DNA from 4 places in the Mesorhizobium sp. B2-8-1 genome. Region 2 is predicted to be linked to each of the others. Evidence: predicted binding sites of a transcription regulator. Region 2 holds the regulator's gene; each other region holds the start of a gene.
The links. The regulator PhoB, encoded in region 2, activates phosphate uptake and scavenging genes when phosphate is short. The targets are predictions, from matches to a motif close to TGTCATNNANCTGTCAT.
Positions count from the first base shown of each region.

Region 1 (5,271 bases), on a different contig from region 2:
CACCGTCCGCGACATGATCACCGGGAGCTTACGGCAGGCCGCGACGAAATCGGATTTCGCGTCGAGCGGTCGCACGCTTCCGGCATAGGCGCGGTCGGCGAACTTATCGACCGGCTCGCCCATAATGTCGAAGACATAGCTTTCGGTTTCCATCGGCAGGAAGCCGCCCGAGCCCAGCCAGCGCGAGACCCGGTTTTCGCCGGCATTGTAGGCGGCGGCCGCCAGGCCGAGATTGCCATAGCTGGTCTTCATCTCGGCGAGGTATTTCGCCGAGGCCGGGATCGCCTGGTTGATGTCGAAGGAATTGGCGAGCCCGCGCATCTTGGCGGTCCCCGGCATGAACTGGGCGATTCCTTCGGCGCCAACCGGACTGACGGCGTTGGGATCGAACCGACTTTCCTTCCAGATCAGCCGGGCGAAGAAATCCCTGGGCAGACCGTTCTGGTCGGCATGGGCCTGGATCAGGTTGCAGACCTTGTCGATCAGCCGCTGCTTGGCCGATTGCGGCGGATCGGCCTGGGCCAAGGTGGGCCACCCGCACAGCAGGATCAGCGCCACCGGGAGGAAGCGCAGCATTCGACCTACTCTGCCGCGGCCTTGCCGCGACCAAATCGTTGTTCGATATAGTCGGCGACCATCTTTTCGAAATCCTGCGCGATCGACGGTCCGCGCAGCGTCGCCGCCTTCTTGCCGTCGACGAAGACGGGCGCTGTCGGCGTCTCGCCGGTGCCGGGCAGCGAAATGCCGATATCGGCATGTTTGGACTCGCCCGGGCCGTTGACGATGCAGCCCATCACGGCGACCTTGAGGTTCTCGACCCCTGGGTATTTCTCACGCCACGCCGGCATGTTTTTCCTGAGATCGGCCTGGATGTTCTGGGCCAGTTCCTGGAACACGGTCGAGGTTGTGCGGCCGCAGCCGGGGCAAGCGGCGACGATCGGCACGAATTGCCTGAAGCCCATGGTCTGCAGCAATTCCTGCGACACCTGCACCTCGCGCGTGCGATCGCCGTTCGGCTCCGGCGTCAGCGATATGCGGATGGTGTCGCCGATGCCTTGCTGCAACAGGATGCCCATGGCGGCGGATGAGGCGACGATGCCTTTCGAGCCCATGCCGGCTTCGGTGAGGCCGAGATGCAGCGCATGGTCGGAACGGCTGGCGAGTTCGGTGTAAACGGCTATCAGGTCCTGCACGCCGCTGACCTTGGCCGAGAGGATGATCTTGTCGCGGCCAAGGCCGATCTCCTCGGCCATCTCGGCCGAGAGGATCGCCGACTGCACGATCGCCTCGCGCGTCACTTGCTGTGCGGTCAACGGAAAGCCGCGGGCCTGGTTGTCGTCCATCAGCCGGGTCAGGAGTTCCTGGTCGAGCGAGCCCCAGTTGACGCCGATGCGCACCGGCTTGTCATGTTTGATCGCCATCTCGACGATTGCCCCGAACTGCCGGTCCTTCTTGTCCTTGAAGCCGACATTGCCGGGATTGATGCGGTATTTGGCCAGCGCCTCGGCGCAGGCCGGATGATCGGCCAGGAGCTTGTGACCAATATAGTGGAAGTCGCCGACGATGGGCACGTTGATACCGAGCCGCGCCAGCCGCTCCCGGATGCGCGGCACGGCGGCGGCGCTTTCATCGCGGTCTACGGTGATGCGCACGATCTCGGAGCCGGCGCGATGCAGCGCCGCGACCTGGGCGACCGTCTGGTCGACATCGGCGGTATCCGTATTGGTCATCGACTGCACGACGACGGGAGCACCGCCGCCAACCACCACGCCGCCCACATCGACGCCAACCGAGGTGCGGCGCGGGAAGGGAAAGGAATAATATCCGGTCATGCCGGCAGCCTTTAATCTCTGGAGCGCCGCGCGTCCACTTGGACGCACAAAAGCGCGCTCCGGGCCGATGCGCTGAAGTCCGGGCATGAGGTGGAGGAGCAAAGATGGCTTGTCAATGGCGACAGGTCGCCACTGGCCGCAATCGATGCCGCCGCCGGTTGCTCGGCGCCCGACTTTTATCGCTCGCTTGCGTCGGCCAATCGGCTACCTGGCGATTGGCAGGCCCCATCGCTTTGTCTTTCCCGGAACGAGTCCGTCATTTCGGGGAGGAGCAAGGAGAAGAGCGACGCAGCGCAGTCCCAGAATCCAAGCCCTGACCTCAGAGCGCCGCGGCAAGGCGGAATTCTGCTCCGCTGCACTCTTCGGTCAGTTATGGTAAAGGGGAGCCGCGACGAGCTTCGCCCCTACTCGTCCTGGGACTAGGAAGTCGGAAGGCCTCTGCCTGGTACGAATATCTGTGATGGTCGACCTGAAATCGAAGATCAAAACCACCAGTCCGGCGGCAATTGCCGCCGGCAGGAAAGACCCGAATGGTGAGCGGTTATGTCAGTGGGGCATCAATGCGTCGTGGGTTTGGCCCTCAGTTTTTCAATCTCGTCCTTGATTGCCAGCTTGCGTCGCTTGAGATTCACGATTTCCAGGTCGTCCACCGACGGGTGATTCATCGCGTCATCGAGCTCGCGTTCGATGTCGCCGTGTTTCCGCTGCAACTCATCAAGATGGGATGCAAGAGACATGATTGGTTCTCCCTTTCATGATTTCCTCGATTGCAGCCGCCAAAGGCGCGTCCACCGCAGGCTCGCTCTGTGACGGCACAATGACAGTGTGCCACCTTCGCGCAGCGATGTCGAATGATCCGTGGTAGCATTCCACGACAACGTGAAATGTGATATGGGCTGCGCGCCGGTGGCAGAGAGTGCCACCCCCCGCCCAATCAGGCCCAGCTTTGGGCGCCGCAGACGTGCAGACGGTAGAGAATGTCCGATCAGGAACAGGCCGATATTCGCCTCGAATTTTCCCGGCTGAAGCAGGAACACGCCGATTTCGACGCCGCGATCAATGCGATGATCGCCATGAACTGCGACCCGCTGCAGATCCAGCGCATGAAGAAGAAGAAGCTTGCGCTGAAGGATCGGCTGATGAAGCTGGAAGACAGGATCATCCCGGACATCATCGCCTGACTTCAGGTCCAGGCCGCGATCGAAAGCCGCGCCGCGCGTTCGCGCAACAGGGCCAGGAGTTCGCCTGTCTTCTCCTGCGATGTGTCGATGGGCACCACTAGGCACATCGTCGCCTCGACGGTGCCGGGTGCTGAAAACACCGGCGCGGCGAGGCATTTCGTATAGGCGTCGACGAGCCCCGAAGTGATGCAATAGCCGGTGGCTCGCGCCGTCGCTATGTCGGCGATGAAATCGTCCAGCCGCAATCTGCGGCCATCGGGCAGCATAAGGTCGTCTTCCGATATCATGGCTTCGATCCGGGCCTGTTCGAGGCCGGCGAGCAGCAGCCTGCCTGACGCGGTCCAGGGCAGCGGAATCTGCAATCCGGTGGCGGAGCTGATGCGGAACGGCCGGGTGCCCGGGCTCGAGTGGACGATCGTGTAGCGGCCGCTCTGCAGCATGCACAGTTCGGAGGTCTCACCGGTCTCGCGCGACAGGTTGTCGACCTCCTGGCGTCCTCGCCTCAAGAGGTCGTTGCCGCGCACATAATCCATTCCATAGAGATAGAGCTTCTTACCGAAATAGACGCGGTTGCCGTCGCCGGCCATCTCCAGGAGGCCCGCATCGACCAGCGATCGCACCAGTGTGTAGGTGGTCGAACGCGGCGCGTTGACCCCCTTGGCGAGGTCGCCGATACCGATGGCGCGCTGCGTCGAATGAAGGAACTCCAGAATCTGGAGCACCCGGTTGAGGCCCTTCTCCCGAGAGACCGAAATCTTTGCGTCCGCTGAGACCGCCAAGGCGCTGCCATCTTGCATTGTCGATTCCTGATGTTAGTATCTGTCTTGTACAGGATACACTCGTCCCTTGTAAGAGACAATTTCTGTAACGATCCGGGTGCGCGTATTGCCTGTGCGTAGGGGAACACAACACGAAAGGAGGTCGCTGTGGACGACACATCCAAAAGGCGTGATTTTCTGAAACTGGGCATGGCCGGACTGGCAACGGCCGGCGTCATGAGCGCGGCGGCAACGGTCGACGTCCAGAAGGCGGCGGCGCAGGCTGCGCCCGATAGCTTGCTACGCACCGTGCTGGAGCGCGGCAAATTGATTGTCGGCACCGGAAGCACCAATGCGCCATGGCATTTCGAGAACGATGCCGGCGAACTCGTCGGCATGGACATCACCATGGGGCGCATCCTGGCAAAGGGCTTGTTCGATGACCCGGCCAAGGTCGAGTTTGTCATGCAGGACCCGGCGCAGCGCATTCCGAACGTGACGACGAACAAGGTCGACATCACCATCCAGTTCATGACCATGACCGCGCAGCGCTCGCAGCTGATCAACTTCTCCAGGCCTTACTACGTCGAGGGCGTCGCCTTGCTGACTTTGCCCGGCGCCGAGAACAAGACCTTCGACAAGCTGCTTGCCGCAGGCTCCGCGACGCGCGTTTCCATCCTGCAGAATGTCGACGCCGAATCTTCGGTGCATTTTGCCTTGCCGGAGGCGCAGGTGATGCAGATCGATACACAGGCCAACGTGCTGCAGGCATTGGAATCCAAGCGTGCCGATGCCGCTGCCGTCGACCTCTCCACCGTGCGCTGGCTCGCCTCGCGCAATCCGGACAAATACTTCGATGCCGGCAAGAGCTGGTACTCGATGCTTTATGGCGCGGCGCTCCGGCAAGGCGATCTCGATTGGCTGACCTTCGTCAACCAGACCTTCACCATCGCCATGTTCGGCCATGAAACGGCGCTCTATGACGCCGCGTTCAAGGACTATTTCGGGCAGGAGCCGCCGGCGCGCCACCCCGGCTTCCCGGTTATCTGACGTCATCGGCGGAAGGGCGCCGACCCTTCCGCCTTTTTTCCTGGCGACGCGGCCAGCTTTGCGTCACATCGGGAGCACTGAGGCCGACGCATGGGTTATGCGCTCAATTTCAACCTGATCTGGCGGCATTTCGACAAGCTGTGGGGCGGTCTGCTGCTCAGCCTGGAGCTCGCCGTCATCTCGATCGCCATCGGCATCGTCATCGGTCTGGTCCTGGCGGTCTGGTACGTGTCGGCCGGACGCATGGTGCGCGGCATCATTGCCGCCTATGTCGAATTCATCCGAAACGTGCCGCTGATCCTGCTCGTCTATCTCGTCTTCTACGGTCTGCCGACCGTGGTCGACATCGCCTACAGCGCGCAAACCTCGTTCGTCGCCACGCTGGCGCTCTACAGCGGCGCCTATCTGGTCGAGGTGTTCCGCTCCGGTCTCGAAGCGGTGCCGCGCGGC
Region 1 covers NZ_VFTX01000010.1:236,166-241,436, reverse strand. Annotated here, with positions in the region: gene FJ428_RS24170 (lytic transglycosylase domain-containing protein) at 1-576, opposite strand, end outside; gene ispG (flavodoxin-dependent (E)-4-hydroxy-3-methylbut-2-enyl-diphosphate synthase) at 582-1,832, opposite strand; gene FJ428_RS24160 (YdcH family protein) at 2,390-2,569, opposite strand; gene FJ428_RS24155 (YdcH family protein) at 2,810-3,013, shown strand; gene FJ428_RS24150 (IclR family transcriptional regulator) at 3,016-3,810, opposite strand; gene FJ428_RS24145 (transporter substrate-binding domain-containing protein) at 3,940-4,821, shown strand; gene FJ428_RS24140 (amino acid ABC transporter permease) at 4,912-5,271, shown strand, end outside.
Region 1: FJ428_RS24160 (YdcH family protein) is a predicted target of PhoB. The motif match lies at 2,639-2,655, and genes of this name have one in related genera.

Region 2 (5,271 bases):
AAGACGTCCTTGTTCTCGATCAGGCGGTCATAGCCGACGACCGGAATGCCTTCGTCGAGCGCCTTCTGCACCGCCGGGCCGATGGCGGAGGCGTCCTGCGCCAGGATGATCAGCGAATTGGCGCCCTGGGAGATCAGGCTCTCGACGTCGGTGAGCTGCTTGCCGGGATTGGACTGGGCGTCGGCGGAAATATACTTGTCGCCGGCGGCTTCGATCGCCTTCTTCATGGCGGCCTCGTCGGTCTTCCAGCGCTCTTCCTGGAAGTTCGACCAGGAAACGCCGATGACCTTGTCCTTCGCCTGCGCGACCGACGCGAGCGTCAGCGACATGGCGACACCCGCCAGGATGGCGGCTGTGAATCTCTTCATCTTAATCCTCCCTGCGCCGCGTATGGCGCGACCAAACAGGCCCGTAGGCCGGCACAAAGGCTCTATTTTTTCGAGCCTCGAAAAAACACTGGTCCATCGTCGGAACGCTGTCAACGTCGATTCTGATGTATTTTGATGTCCTCGTGAATTTTTTTCGAGCTCCGGAATAAATAATGACAGCCAAGGCCGGTTCTGCCACTATTTGACGGTCGTCGGGGTCCTGGGGAGAGAACGCGGCGACGGGGAGGATGCGAGAAACATGTCGGTCGGAATCCGCCACGATGATTTGCGCCGACGCAACCGGGCGATGGTGATCGCGGCCGTGCGCCGTGCCGGGCAGCCCTCGCGCACCGAGATTGCCGCGACCACCGGGCTCAGCCATTCCACCATATCGGCGATCTCCTCCGACCTGATTGGCGAAGGCATCCTGGCGCAGAGCAAGCCGAGCGAGGCCGGTGCTCTGAAACGCGGCCGGCCGCAGGTCGGCCTCGGCCTCAACCCTGAAGCCGCGGCGGTGATGACCGTGGTGCTGTCGCTGAATTTTCTCTCCGTCGCCGTCATCGACTATGCCGGCCAGGTGATATCTGAAGAGCAGCGCCGGCTGGACACGCTCACCCTGTCGCGCGAGGCGCTGATCGGCGAATGCGTGGCCATCGTCAGGCGGCGGTTCGAGGATCCCGACCTCGACGTCGGCAGCATCGCCCGCATCGCGCTGGCGATCCAGGGCATCACCGACACGGATGCGCGCGCCATGCTGTGGTCGCCGATCACGCCGCAGACCGACATCGCCTTCGCCGACATACTGGAGACCGAGTTCGGCATTCCAGCCACCATGGAGAACGATTGCAACATGATGGCGGTGGCGCTGCGCTGGCGCGATCCCCAGCGCTACCGCGACGACTTCATCGCCATCCTTTTGTCGCACGGCATCGGCATGGGCTTGGTGCTGAAGGGTGAACTGTTCACCGGCACCCATTCATCCGGAGGCGAGTTCGGCCACATGATCCATCGCCCCGGCGGGGCGCTCTGCCGCTGCGGGCGGCGCGGCTGCGTCGAGGCCTATGCCGGCAACTATGCCATCTGGCGCAACGCGAGGCAGCTTGGCGAGGACACCGAGCCCGTCGACGTCAGCGACGCCGACATGCGCACCCTGGCGGCCTCGGCGCGCGAAAAGGACGGGCCGGAGCGCGAAGCCTACCGCAAGGCCGGCGAGGCGCTGGGTTACGGCCTTGGCAGCCTGTTCGCGCTGATCGATCCGGCGCCGGTCGCCATGGTCGGCGTCAGCGCCGCCGCCTTCGACCTGATCGAGCCGGCTCTGCGCGAGGCCATTGCCCAGACCGCCGGCGGCCAGCACTCGAAATCGATTTCCTTCGACACCGAGCCGAACGAACTGCCACTGATCCGCGAGGGCTGCGCCATGCGCGCGCTGACCTTCGTCGACCAGGAGATTTTCGCGCCGGGGGCACAGGCGAAATCAGGCGTGGGCGAGAACGTTGCGTGACATATCCCTAGTCTTCGCGAATCGCATACCCCGCGCCCCGAATGGTGCGGATCACGTCAGGCATGCGGCCATTGTTGACCGCCTTGCGCAGCCGGCCGACATGCACGTCCACGGTGCGCTCGTCGATATAGATCGTTTCGCCCCAGACATTGTCGAGCAGTTGGCTGCGCGAGAACACGCGGCCGGGATGTCGCATCATGAATTCGAGCAGGCGGAACTCGGTCGGCCCGAGCCGGATCTCGCTTTTCTTGCGGTAGACCCGGTGCGATTCACGGTCGAGCACGATGTCGCCGACCTTGAGCACGCTGGACAGAACTTCGGGCTTGGCGCGGCGCAGCAGCGCCTTGACGCGTGCCATGAATTCCGGCGTTGAGAACGGCTTGACCAGATAGTCGTCGGCGCCGGTGGAGAGACCGCGCACCCGGTCGCTTTCCTCGCCGCGCGCCGTCAGCATGATGATCGGCAGCCGCTCGGTCTCGGGCCGCATCCGGAGACGGCGGCAGAGCTCGATGCCGGACACCGCCGGCACCATCCAGTCGAGCACAAGAAGGTCAGGGACATTCTCCTGCAAGCGGATCTCGGCTTCGTCGCCGCGCGTCACCACCTCTACCTGATAACCCTCCGATTCCAGATTGTAACGGAGCAGCACACCCAGCGGCTCCTCGTCCTCCACCACCATGATGCATGGCGCGATCATCGACTGGTCACCCCTGCCGTCAAGCCGCTGGCGCCGACATCGCCGTCTCGTCCTGCTTCGGGCGATTGGCGGGCAATTGCGTGCCGGTCAGCACATAATAGGCATTTTCGGCAATGTTGGTCACGTGATCGCCGATGCGCTCGAGATTCTTGGCGCAGAACAAAAGATGCGTGCAGGCGGTGATGTTGCGCGGATCCTCCATCATGTAGGTCAGCAGCTCGCGGAAGACCGACGTGTATTTGACGTCGATGCGTTCATCGTCGGCGCGCAGCTTCGCAAGTGCCGCGGCATCGCGCGCCGCATACTCCTCGATCACGCCTTGCACCTGGATCAGCACAAGCTGCGCCATGGCGTCGATGGAGTGCGACAGGTCGCGCGGCGTGGCGGCAAGGCCGACGGTGCCGACGCGCTTGGCGATGTTCTTGGCGAGATCGCCGATGCGTTCGAGATCGCCCGCCATGCGGATCGAGCCGACGACATGGCGCAGATCGTCCGCCATGGGCTGCCGCTTGGCGATCAGGGTGATGGCGCGGTCGTCGAGTTCGCGCTGGCGCGCGTCCATGATGGCGTCGTCGGAGACGACGCGCTGGGCGAGCGCGTTGTCGGAATTCAGGAGCGCCTTGGTCGCGCCGCCGACCATCGATGAGGCGAGATCGCCCATGTCGCGGATCAGCCTGCTGATCTGTCCGAGATCTTCGTCAAAGGCTGCGACTGTGTGTTCGGCCATGATCTTGGTCCTCGTATGCCTGGGATCAGCCGAAGCGGCCGGTGATATAGTCCTGCGTGCGCTTCTCGCGGGGCGACGTGAAGATCTTCTCGGTGCGGTCGAACTCGACCAGCTCGCCCAGATACATGAAGGCGGTCTGCTTCGACACGCGCGCCGCCTGCTGCATGTTGTGGGTGACGATGACGATCGTATAATCGGCCTGCAACTCGTCGATCAGCTCCTCGATCTTGGCGGTCGACAGCGGATCGAGCGCCGAGGCAGGCTCGTCGAGCAGGATGACCTCCGGCTTCACCGCCACCGTGCGGGCGATGCAGAGGCGCTGCTGCTGGCCGCCCGAAAGGCTGAGGCCGCTGGCGTTGAGCTTGTCCTTGACCTCGCTCCACAGTGCCGCGCGCTTCAGCGCCTGCTCGACACGGCCGTCCATCTCCGCCTTGCTGAGCTTCTCATAGAGCCTGACGCCGAAGGCGATGTTCTCGTAGATCGACATCGGGAACGGCGTCGGCTTCTGGAACACCATGCCGATCTTGGTCCTGAGCAGGTTGAGGTCCTGCGAGCGGTCGAGGATATTCTGGCCGTCGAGCAGCACCTGGCCCTCGGCGCTCTGCCTCGGGTAGAGCTCGTAGATGCGGTTGAAGACGCGCAGCAGCGTCGACTTCCCGCAGCCCGAAGGCCCGATGAAGGCGGTGACGCTGCGCTCGGGCAGCGACAGGCTGATATCCTTCAGCGCCTTCGACTGGCCATAGTAGAAATTGAGGTTCTTGACCTCGATCTTGGCTTTCTCGACCGCGACTTCGGGCGTGTTCAACTCGGTGGACAACATCGGTTTCATCTGTCCTCTCTGCGTCCGGTAAGGCTGCGGGCGAAGATGCTCAGCCCGAGAACCGTAAGGGTGATTATGAGTGCGCCGGTCCACGCCAGCTGCTGCCATTCCTCGTAGGGGCTGAGAGCGAACTGGAAGATAGTGACGGGCAGGCTGGCCATCGGCGCATTGAGATTACTCGACCAGAACTGGTTGTTGAGCGCCGTGAAGAGCAGCGGCGCCGTCTCGCCGGAAATGCGGGCGATGGCCAGCAATATGCCGGTGACGATACCCGACAGCGCCGCACGGTAGGCGACCGAGCGGATGACCACCCAGCGCGGCGCGCCGATCGCGGCGCCGGCCTCGCGCAGGGCGTTCGGCACCAGGTTGAGCATGTCCTCGGTGGTGCGCACGACGACCGGGATGACCAGGATGGCCAGCGCGACGGCACCGGCGATCGCCGAGAAATGTCCCATCGGCCGCACCAGCAACTCGTAGACGAACAGGCCGACGATGATCGAGGGTGCCGACAGCAGGATGTCGTTGATGAAGCGCACGACGGTGGTGAGGCGCGAGAAGCGGCCATATTCGGCCATGTAGGTCCCGGCGAGGACACCGATCGGCGTGCCGACGATGACGGCGATGACTGTCATCATGATACTGCCGTAGATGGCATTGAGCAGGCCGCCGGCATCGCCGGGCGGCGGTGTCATTTCGGTGAACACAGAGAGCGAAACACCCGACAGGCCCTTATAGAGCAGTGCGCCGAGGATCAGCGCCAGCCAGGCCAAGCCGATGCCCGCCGCCGTGACGCATAGCGTCATCATCACGGCATTCCTGCGCTTGCGTCGATTGTGAAGCGATGTGGCCGTCGACATCGGTCAGGCTCCCGTGCGGCTGTCCATGCGCAGCAGCATGTAGCGCGCAAGGGCAAGGATCAGGAAAGTGATGACGAACAGGATCAGGCCGAGCGCCACCAGCGAAGACGTATAGAGATCGCCGTCGGCTTCGGTGAATTCGTTGGCGATGGTCGCCGAGATCGTCGTGCCGGGCGCGAACAGCGAGGCGCTGATGCGGTGGGCGTTGCCGATGACGAAGGTTACCGCCATGGTTTCGCCGAGCGCGCGGCCGAGGCCGAGCATGACGCCGCCCATGATGCCGACGCGGGTATAGGGGATG
Region 2 covers NZ_VFTX01000015.1:29,860-35,130, reverse strand. Annotated here, with positions in the region: gene xylF (D-xylose ABC transporter substrate-binding protein) at 1-368, opposite strand, end outside; gene FJ428_RS28675 (ROK family protein) at 628-1,869, shown strand; gene phoB (phosphate regulon transcriptional regulator PhoB) at 1,877-2,566, opposite strand; gene phoU (phosphate signaling complex protein PhoU) at 2,586-3,293, opposite strand; gene pstB (phosphate ABC transporter ATP-binding protein PstB) at 3,319-4,122, opposite strand; gene pstA (phosphate ABC transporter permease PstA) at 4,119-4,970, opposite strand; gene pstC (phosphate ABC transporter permease subunit PstC) at 4,974-5,271, opposite strand, start outside.

Region 3 (5,271 bases), on a different contig from region 2:
TGGCCGAGAAACAAGAAAAGACGGGAGGACAGACATGAGCACCGAGGCGATCCCTGCCGAAAAGCCGAAGCGCAACTACAATGCCCTGTTCGGGCTGACGCTGCTTGGCCTGCTGCTTCTGATGTGGGTCATCCTGGCGGTCGCGACGCCGTCCTTCGCCTCGGCGCTCAACATCACCAACCTGCTGCGCCAGGGTTCCCTGATCGCCATCCTGGCCGTCGGCCAGACCTTCGTCATCATCACCGGCGGCATCGACCTTTCCGTCGGCGCCATCGTCGGCTTCGCCACCGTCATCGTCGCGCTGCTGATCAATGCCGGCTGGCCGGTCTGGATCGCGGTTCTGGCGACACTGCTGGTGGGGGTCGCCATCGGCCTGTTCCACGGTTTCGGCATCGTCAGGATGGGCCTGCCGCCCTTCATCATCACGCTGGCGACCATGACCTCGCTGCGCGGCATCGGTCTCCTGATGACCAATGGCAATTCGATATCGATCAACAGCGACGCGTTCCAGGCGTTTTCGCGCGGCTCGCTGTTGGGGATCCCCTATCTGTTCTGGATGGTAATCGTGGTTGCCCTGCCCTCCTACGTCTTCCTGCACCACACGCGATGGGGACGCTATCTCTTCTCCGTCGGCTCGAACGCGGAAGCCGCGCGCCTCTCCGGCGTCAACGTGCCGCGCACGATCTACATGGCCTATGTGCTGTCCGGCCTGTGCGCGGCTTTCGTCGGCGTGCTGCTCGCGTCCCGCATCGGCATCGGCAATCCGACGCAGGGCGACACCTACGAGCTGCAAGCCATCGCCTCGTCGGTGATCGGCGGCACGTCGTTGTTCGGCGCTATCGGTTCGGTGCACGGGCCGCTGATCGGCTCGTTCATCCTCTCCACCATCAACAACGGCGCCAACCTGCTCAACGTCAACACGTTCTGGCAGCGCGTCATCACCGGCATGTTGATCATCGTCATCGTCTACTTCGACGGCCTGCGCCGCCGAGGTGGCAAGTAAAATCGATCGCCGGCCGGGTCGAAAATCGGCCGACGATTCCATGAACCGACTGGATTGAAGCATGAAAGCCGTTGTCTGCCGTTCGCCCGGCGACCTTGTCGTGGAAGACCGTCCCGCGGCTGGCTCGCCGCCTCCCGGCTGGGCGCTGGTGGCGGTCAGCCATGTCGGCATCTGCGGCACCGACTACCACATCTTCGAGGGCAAGCATCCCTTCCTCGCCTACCCCCGCATCATGGGCCATGAAGTGTCGGGGACCATCGTCGAGGCGGGCGAAGGCGTTGGTCTTGCCACGGGCGAGCCGGTCATCATCAATCCCTATCTGGCGTGCGGCAAATGCATCGCCTGCCGGCACGGTAAACCCAATTGCTGTGTCCGGATCGAAGTGCTCGGCGTGCATCGCGACGGCGCCATGTGCGAACAGATCCTTATCCCGGAACAAAACCTCTATCCAGCCAACGGCCTGTCGTTGGCCGATGCCGCGGCCGTCGAGTTCCTGGCCATCGGCGCCCATGCGGTGCGGCGCTCGCGTGCCGATCCCGGCGCACGGACGCTCGTCATCGGCGCCGGACCGATCGGGCTCGGCACCGCCATCTTCGCCCGCATCGCCGGGCTCGACGTGACGCTGCTCGACATGAGCAGCGAAAGGCTCGGCTTCGCCGCCAATGAACTCGGCTTCAAGACCCTCGACGGGTCGCGCGGCGCGGCATCCGATCTGGTCAGCGAAGCGACATCAGGCGAAGGCTTCGACGTGGTCTTCGACGCCACCGGGAACACCCCCTCGGTGCAGTCGGCCTTCGCTCATGTCGCGCATGGCGGGACATTGGTGCTGGTCAGCGTCGTGAAGGACGACATCGCCTTTTCCGACCCCGAGTTCCACAAGCGCGAGATGACGCTTGTCGGCAGCCGCAATGCCTTGAGGGCCGACTTTGACCACGTCGCCGCTTCGATCCGCGATGGCGCGGTGCCGCTGGCCAAGCTCGTCACCCACCGCACCACGCTTGCCGACACGCCACGTGACCTCGCCCGCTGGGCGCATGAGAAATCCGGGCTGATCAAGGCCGTGATCGAGGTAGGGGCATAACATGGCAGGCCGTGAACCCGGCCCGAATTGACCACACCCCCGCGCAGGTCGACCCCCAAACGCCAAGCCGCTGACAAGTGCGCGCGACCGGGCTGGTCTGATTCCAGCGTTAGGCCGACACGCCTACAGCGCCGACAGTTTCAGCTCCACCCGCTCCGCCGGGAAGCGCGCCTCGGCGAATTGGATCGGCCGGCCGTCCGGCGTCATGTTGACGGCCACCGTGACCAGCACGATGCCGCCCGGCTGCAGATCGAGGTCGGCAAGGTCGGAAGCATCGGCGTGACGCGCCGACAGCACCGTCGATTGCCTGAGATAATCGTCTATGCCGAAACGCTTGAGCGATGCGGTGATCGACCCGGTCTCGGCCATGGCCACATCGATGCCGGCGAAGCGCCTGGCGTCGAACCAGCCGGAAGCGCGCGACACCGGCTTCCCATCGGCCTCGCCGCGCGTCTCCAGGCGAATCACATCCGATCCCCTGGCAACGCCCAGGGCTTCGGCGACGCGCCGGCTGGCGGGCTCGACCGATGAGGCCAGCAGCACGATATGCCGCTCCGACGCCTGGCCCTGCAAGCCGGTTGAAAATCGCGTGCGCGCGCCGATCGGATAGGACAGCCGCTTGCGCGACAGCACGAAAGTGCCGCGCCCCTGCTCGGCCCGCAGTACCCCGTCTTGCACGAGCGCCGCGATGGCGCTGCGCACCGTGTGACGGTTGACGCCATAGCGCTCGGCCAGCGCCACCTCCGGCGGCAGCGCGGCATTCTCGGCAAAATCGCCGGCAGCGATCGATTGCAGGATTCGGTCGGCGATCTGGCGCCACAACGAGACGCCGCTGCGCCGCTCGATACCGTCAGCCACGTGTTTTCCGTTCACGGTTTCGCCCCTGGCCGGCCCCTGTCACGCACCCGTCATGGACTCGCGTTAGGTAATGGGTATAATTCGTATGGTTGTCTATATCAATAGACAAATTAGAAGCAAGGGTGTTGCTCATGCGAGGACAGGAAGCGCGCGACCAGGCCGAACGCAAGGCGGCCATGGCAACCCTGGCGCAGTCCAGCGGCGACGACATCGTTCGCCTCTGGAACGAATCCGGCCTGCCTGCCGAGGCCGAACTGCTGCGCGGTCCCGAGACCGGCCTGGTTACCATGCGCGGCCGCATCGGCGGCGGCGGCGCGCCGTTCAATGTCGGCGAGGCCACCGTGACCCGCGCCACAGTGCGCCTGCCGTCCGGACAGGTCGGCCATTGCTATGCGCTCGGCCGCGACAAGCAGAAGGCGAAGCTGGCGGCCATCGCCGACGCGCTGTGGCAGGACCCCGCCCACCGAGAGGCGGTCGAAACGGGCCTTCTCGCGCCGCTGCGGGCTGCCTTGACCACGGCACGAGAAAGGCGCCGCGCCGAAACGGCGGCAACGAAGGTGGATTTCTTCACCATGGTTCGCGGAGAAGATTGATGGATATCGCAGCGCAATCGATCGAGGGCGGGTTCGCCGATCCGGTGTTCAACGCCCAGACGGTGTTTCGCGCCGTCATGGACGCAATGGCGCGGCCGGGCAGCGTGCAACCCTTGCCGGCCCTGGCCCGCCCGCCGGCGCCGCTTTCGGCGACATCGGGCGCGGTTGCGCTGGCATTGTGCGACAATGACACGCCGCTCTGGCTCGACCCGGCCCTGCATGCCTCGGCAGCGGTCATGTCCTGGCTCGGCTTTCACAGCGGTGCGCCGCTGGCCAACACCCCGGCCGACGCGCATTTCGCGTTTGTGGCCTCGCCGGCCGAGATGATGGCGCTCGACGGTTTCTCGCAAGGCACGCAGGACTATCCCGACCGCTCGACCACATTGATCCTGCAGGTAGGCGATCTCACGTCAGGCACGCCGCTGCTGCTCGAAGGTCCTGGCATCGAGAAGACGGCGACGATCGCGCCGGCCCGCATGCCGCGTCATTTCATCGAGCAGTGGAAGCAGAACATCAACCGCTTTCCGCGCGGCGTCGACATCATCCTGGCGGCACATGACAGCCTCGCCTGCCTGCCGCGTACGACACGCATCAAGACGACGGAGGCCTAGCGATGTATGTTGCGGTAAAAGGCGGCGAAGCCGCGATCGCCAACGCCCACAGCCTGCTCGCTGACCGTCGGCGCGGTGACCGCTCGGTACCGGCACTGCGCCTCGACCAGATCGTCGAACAGCTGGCGCTCGGCGTCGACCGGGTGATGAGCGAAGGCTCGCTTTACGATCGCGAACTCGCCGCACTCGCTATCGTGCAGGCGCGCGGCGACATGATCGAGGCGATCTTCCTGGTGCGGGCCTACCGCACCACGCTGCCGCGCTTTGGCTATACAAATGCCATCGACACCGCCACCATGCTGGTCGAACGCCGCGTTTCGGCGACCTACAAGGACCTGCCCGGCGGCCAGTTGCTTGGGCCCACCTTCGACTACACGCACCGGCTGCTCGATCCCGAGCTTGCCGCCGGCGCCGATGTCGCCGCGCCCTTGCGGCGCGAGACGGAAGCGCAGCCAATGCCGCGCGTCTCGGCGATCCTCGCTCGCGATGGGCTGATCGAGCCGGACGGAGACATGCCGCAGGACCATGTCCCCGGCGACATTACCCGCGAGCCGCTGGAGTTCCCGATGGCTCGCGACATCCGCCTGCAGGCGCTGTCGCGCGGCGACGAGGGCTTCCTGCTGGCGCTCGGCTATTCCACGCAGCGCGGCTATGCCCGCAACCATCCCTTCGTCGGCGAGATCCGCATCGGCGAGGTCGAGCTGGAGCTCGACGTGCCCGAACTGCCTTTCGCTGTGCCGCTCGGTACCGCGCGCGTTACCGAATGCCAGATGGTCAATCAGTTCAAGGGCTCGGCCAAGGCGCCACCGCAATTCACCCGCGGCTACGGGCTGGTCTTCGGCCAGAGCGAGCGCAAGGCGATGGCCATGGCACTCTGCGACCGCGCTCTTCGTGCAAGCGAACTCGGCGAGGACATTGTCGCCGCCGCCCAGGACGAGGAATTCGTCATCTCGCACTCCGACAACGTCCAGGCGACCGGCTTCGTCGAACATCTGAAGCTGCCGCATTATGTCGACTTCCAGGCCGAACTCGACCTCGTGCGCCGCATGCGCGCCGAGTACGGCGCCCGCGAAAATCCCGGCAAGATTGAAGAGAAGAAAGAGGCCGCGGAATGAGCGCGCAACC
Region 3 covers NZ_VFTX01000004.1:202,869-208,139, reverse strand. Annotated here, with positions in the region: gene FJ428_RS12830 (sugar ABC transporter ATP-binding protein) at 1-38, shown strand, start outside; gene FJ428_RS12825 (ABC transporter permease) at 35-1,003, shown strand; gene FJ428_RS12820 (zinc-binding alcohol dehydrogenase family protein) at 1,065-2,084, shown strand; gene phnF (phosphonate metabolism transcriptional regulator PhnF) at 2,208-2,957, opposite strand; gene phnG (phosphonate C-P lyase system protein PhnG) at 3,074-3,535, shown strand; gene phnH (phosphonate C-P lyase system protein PhnH) at 3,535-4,146, shown strand; gene FJ428_RS12800 (carbon-phosphorus lyase complex subunit PhnI) at 4,149-5,261, shown strand; gene FJ428_RS12795 (alpha-D-ribose 1-methylphosphonate 5-phosphate C-P-lyase PhnJ) at 5,258-5,271, shown strand, end outside.
Region 3: phnF (phosphonate metabolism transcriptional regulator PhnF) is a predicted target of PhoB. The motif match lies at 2,980-2,996, and genes of this name have one in related genera.

Region 4 (5,271 bases), on a different contig from region 2:
CCATCGTCATGGCTCTCCTGGCGGCGATTGCCGGCTTTATCGATTTCCTGAGCGAGCCGCGCATCCGCGCCCTGACGGACGCCTGGTACCACATGGTCGGCAATTTGACCGCCGTCGTTCTGGCGCTGATCAATTTCTATCTTCGCTACAGCCAAGGCGCCGAAGCGGCAGTTCGCCCATGGGGAGTGCTGCTTTCATTGATCGTTGTCTGCATCCTGCTGTTTACCGGCTGGAAAGGCTGGGAAATGGTGTACCGCCATCACGTCGCGGTTCTGGACGCGCCGACACAACCTTCGGCAACGCCGTTGGCCGGCACGCGTCGTGCCGATCACGACCGGCACGCGGCATAAAACGAAGGTGTTTCGATGTTCAGGTCAGGCGAGCGCCACCTGACCATCAACACCTTTAGTCGATCAGCCCCGACATGTCGGAGAACGCCATCGCCTTGCGCAGCACCTCGGCAAAGCGCTCGCCTGCCGCTTCGCGCGAACCGCTATTGTCGATCGAGGTGACGCCGGGTCCGGAGAGCGTCACAGGGGCGCTGCGCGCCAGGCGTGCCAGAACCTCCCCGCGCGACTCGCGGCCACGCATCGCCAGCCGCCCGGCCAGCACATCGGGCGAAGCGGTGATCTCGACGATGACCAGATTGGCATAGCGCTTTCGCAAGGCAGGGATGATCGCGCGCGATACGTTGGCGACAGCGACATGGCCGTTGGCCACTGCCCAATCGACCTCGGCCGGCAGGCCGTAGCGCAGGCCGTGCGCCTCCCAGGAGACGGCGAAGGCGCCGTCGGCTTCGGCTTCGATGAAGGCGGCATCGGCCAGCGTGTCGTGATCCTCGCTTGCCGTGTCGCTCGGTCTGGTGATGACGCGGCGCACGAACTCCAGCCGCGGCTCGTCGGCGAAAAGCGCCTTGGCATGGCCGATGATCGTATCCTTGCCGGCGCCGCTCGGGCCCACCACGGCAACGAAGACGCCGTCGCGTATCGGAAACGCCTCGGCCGACAGTTCACGCTCGATCAATGCCGAAGCCATCACGCGACCCGCCGCCCCTGTCGCCAGACCGTGCGCACCACCGGAACGTGGTCGTCGAGGCGCACGCGCACCAAGTCGGCCCGGCGGCCCTCTTCGATGACGCCGCGATCGGAAAGACCGACGGCCTCGGCCGGGTTCTTGGACACCATTGCCACCGCCTGCGGCAGGGAAATGCTATCGACGACGTCGCCGAGAAAGAAGGCGGACTGGATCAGGCTGAAGGGGATGTAGTCGGACGACAATATGTCGAGCAGGCCGTCGCTGGCCAGCGTGCGCGCCGAGACGTTGCCCGAATGCGAGGCGCCCCGCATGACATTGGGCGCGCCCATCAGCACGCCGAGCCCTGCATCCTTCGAAGCCCTGGCGGCTTCCTCGGTGGTTGGGAATTCGGCAACGCGCACGCCTTGCTCGATGGCTTCGTCGACATGGCCCGTCGTCGCATCGTCATGGCTCGCGAGCACGATGCCGCGCTCGTGGCAGGCGGCGGCGATGAAGACGCGGTTCGCCCCCGAATTCCGTGCCGATTCGCCCATCCGCTTCTCACAGAATTTCTGGAAATCGCGATCGGTCAGCTTCAGCTTGCGTTGATAGTAGTAGGCATAGGTTTCGAGGTTGACGAACTGGCGCTGGCCTGGCGCATGGTCCATCAGCGAGGCGAGCTTCACCCGTTCGTCCGTCTCGAAATTGGCGAAGGCCCTGAGGCAATCCGGCGCCGAGACCTCGCAGCGTAGATGGATGAAATGATCGGCCCGCAATCGATCCATCCGCACGCTGTCCTCGATCGCATCGGCGAGCTTGCGGATGTCGGCGGCGTTGAGATCGGCATCCTCGTCCATGCCGACACGCAAGGCGTCGAGCACGGTGGTAATGCCTGCCGTCGCCACTTGCGCGTCATGGGCGAGCACGGCGGCGATCGGGTTCCATCGCACCTTCGGCCGCGGCGCATAATGGCCTTCGAGATGATCGGTGTGAAGCTCGACCAGCCCCGGAATGATGAAGTCGCCAGCCATGTCCTCGCCGGCTCGGACGGCGCCGGCGGATATGTCGGCGATCAGACCGTCACGCATCACGAGCGAGCCGTCGATGATCTCGTCGGCAAGAACGATGCGGGCGTTGCTCAGAATGGTCTCGGCGGTCATTTCAGGCAGTCCTTGGTTTTTTCTGGCCTTTACGGCTTGTTGCTTCAGGCGGATTTTCTGGCCGGACGGCACCCGAGCGCGTGCTGGGAAAGCACCATGAACGGGGCGCCGGGTTCGGGCTCGATGAACAGCGTCAACCCGTCCACAGGCACCGGCTGGCGCAGCACCTCGGCGAACAGACCCTCGATTGCCAGGCGAAGACGAGGGCTTTCCTGTGGCCCGGCCCTGCCGGACAGCGTCATGTGAAAGCGGAAGCTCTCGAAGACGTAAGGATAGCCCCATTGGCAGAGATTGCGGAATTCGCCCGGCTTCAGCGAGTCCGGACTGCGCCGCTCGATCTCGGCCTCCGTTAACGGCGCGCGAAAGCGGTCGAAATCGCGCACCACATCATCGGCGAAGCGATTGAGCGGAGGCAATGCCGCCTCCGGCACCAGCGCGAAGAAACCGTCGATCTGGCTGACGACGAGACGGGGGATCATCACAACGGGCGTCGCCTCGGCAAAGGCGTCGAGCGCTGCGCGCAACGAGGCTTCGGTTTCGTTGGCCGCTAACCGGAAAGGGGCTTTCAGCGTTGCGTGAAAACCATAGCGCCGTGCCGATGCGGTGTGGAAGGCGACTTCCGCCGCCGACAAATCGCCCACCGCCTCCACCGGTCGCGTCGCGGCGCCGAACGGGTCACGGCCCAGCCAGTTGGCGGCGATCCGCGCCAATTTTTCGTCCTGTCGGGGGGTGAAGTAGATGGCGTAGCGCATCGAAAATCCTCGTCAGCCCGTTGCCATAGGTGATTCCCATGACGGATTGACGAAGCTTTGAAGGGTTTTCGAAGGCAAATCGACCCCGCCGGTCCTTAGCCGACGATTTTTCTGATCTGGACCAACAGGTTCAGCCGTGAACGCGCAACGGTCAGGCCTTCGTCAGCCATTCGTGCTCGGGCGCATTGTGGAATTTCCACGTCCGCTTCGGGCCGGCCATGACGTTGAGATAGTAGAGGTCGTAGCCATGACAAGCCGCGCAGGGGTGATAGCCCTTGGGCACCAGCACGACGTCGCCGTCCTCGATCGCCATCGCCTCGTCCAGCGCGCGGGAGCCGTCCTTGTCGGCGTCGGTATAGACCCGCTGGAAAGCAAAGCCCTGCGGCGGGTTGAGGCGGTGATAATAGGTTTCCTCGAGATAGGATTCGTTAGGCAGATTGTCCTGGTCGTGCTTGTGCGGCGGGTAGCTCGACGTATGTCCGCCGGGCGTGATGACCTCGACCACCAGCAGCGAATCGGCCGGCTTGCCCTCGGGCAGGATGTTGGTGACGTAGCGTGTATTGGTGCCCTTGCCGCGTACCTCCTGGCCGAGGTCGTCAGGCCCGATGACGCGAACCGGCAGGCCGCCGCTCAATCCCGGCGCCGAGCAGACCGCCAGTTCCAGTCCGCTATCAGCCGTCACCGACCAGTCCGATCCCTGCGGCACATAGACCGACCATGGTTTGCCTTCGAAGGGCGACATGCGCTGGCCAAGCAGGCCGAGATCCTTGCCGCCGGCCGTGACCGTGCCCTTGCCGGTGACGAACACCAGGCAGACTTCGCGATCGTCCGTTGTTCCCGAAGCCGTTTCGCCCGGTTCCAGCCGGTGCAGGTCGAACCCGACATAGGTCCACCCGGCGCTTTGCGGCGTGACGTGCGCGACACGGCCATGGCCCTTGTCGGCTTTGACCAGCAGCTTCGACATTCTGTCTCTCCTATTCCTTTGGCTTGCTACAAAGCCTGCGAAGCCAAGCCGTGTGGTCGAAGCCTTCCAACTTCGTCATCCTAGGGCGTAGCAGGAGCGAAGCTCCGTCGCGAAGACCCTAGGATCCATGCCGTGACCTCACCCAAAGGGCGCGGCGGAGCGGAATTCTGCACCGCAGCGGCTGTTTTGATGCCCCGGCATGAATCCTGGGGTCTGCGCCGCGTCGCTTCGCTCCTTGCTCCGCCCCAGGATGACGAAGCGAGAGGCGTTTCGCCCGATCTCCCAGGCACGCTATCTGTCATGCATACAGTGCCCGACCCGTAAGCCTTCTGCGCACCATGGACCGTTTATTCCTTGGGCTCGGCCGGAGGCTTAACCTCTTCCGCCGGCTTGTAGAGATAAAAAAACTGCCAGACGCCATAGCCGGCGAAGCCCAGCGCGATCACGCCCCAGAACGGCGTGCCGCTCGCGAATTCGATGATCGACCAGATGACGCACACCGCGACGACGGCGACACGCCGCCACAATGGCCGGAAGAAGGGGTGCTCGGAATCTTTCATCGCGGCAACCTACAGCAAGCCCGGCCTGGCGAGAACCCGATCAGACATCGGGGAAGCCCTGCGTCTCGACCGTATAGCCGGCCGCCGTCATCACCCGCATCAACTCCTTGTGGCCCACCTGCGCCATCTTGAGCGGCGGGTTCTTCTTCGGGTCCTGTTCGGCCTCGACCACGAACCAGCCTTCATAGCCGTGGTCGGCGAAACGCTGCACGATGGCGCCGAAATCCAGCGAGCCGTCGCCCGGCACGGTGAAGGCGCCAAGCGCCACCGCGTCGAGGAAGGACTGCTTCGTGCGGTCGAGCTTCTCGATCACGCCCATGCGCACATCCTTCACATGCACATGGCTGATGCGCTTGTGGTGATTGTCGATGGCGCGCAGCACATCGCCGCCGGCAAAGGCCAGATGGCCCGCATCGAGCAGCAGCGGAATGCCCGCTCCGGAATGGCGCATGAAGGCGTCGAGCTCCGGCTCGGTCTCGACCACCGCCGCCATGTGATGATGATAGGAAAGCGGCATGCCTTGCTCGGCGCACCATTCGCCGAATTCGGTCAGGCGCCTGGCATAGGCCTTCATCTCGTCGCTCGAGAGTTTCGGCTTGGTGGCGAGCGGCTTCGAGCGGTCGCCCTGGATCGAACGGCCAACCTCGCCATAGACGATGCAAGGCGCGTTGACCGCCTTGAACAGGTCGATCATCGGCTGGATGCGATCCTTGTTCTTGCTCATCTCCTCGTCGACCAGCGTGCCCGAGAACCAGCCGCCGCACAGTGTGACGTCAGCCGCCTTCAGGATCGGCAGCATCACCTTGGGGTCCTTGGGAAAG
Region 4 covers NZ_VFTX01000003.1:92,608-97,878, reverse strand. Annotated here, with positions in the region: gene FJ428_RS08810 (DUF2231 domain-containing protein) at 1-350, shown strand, start outside; gene phnN (phosphonate metabolism protein/1,5-bisphosphokinase (PRPP-forming) PhnN) at 406-1,038, opposite strand; gene FJ428_RS08800 (alpha-D-ribose 1-methylphosphonate 5-triphosphate diphosphatase) at 1,035-2,174, opposite strand; gene FJ428_RS08795 (DUF1045 domain-containing protein) at 2,219-2,926, opposite strand; gene iolB (5-deoxy-glucuronate isomerase) at 3,078-3,890, opposite strand; gene FJ428_RS08785 (DUF3329 domain-containing protein) at 4,238-4,450, opposite strand; gene iolE (myo-inosose-2 dehydratase) at 4,491-5,271, opposite strand, start outside.
Region 4: FJ428_RS08795 (DUF1045 domain-containing protein) is a predicted target of PhoB. The motif match lies at 2,965-2,981, and genes of this name have one in related genera.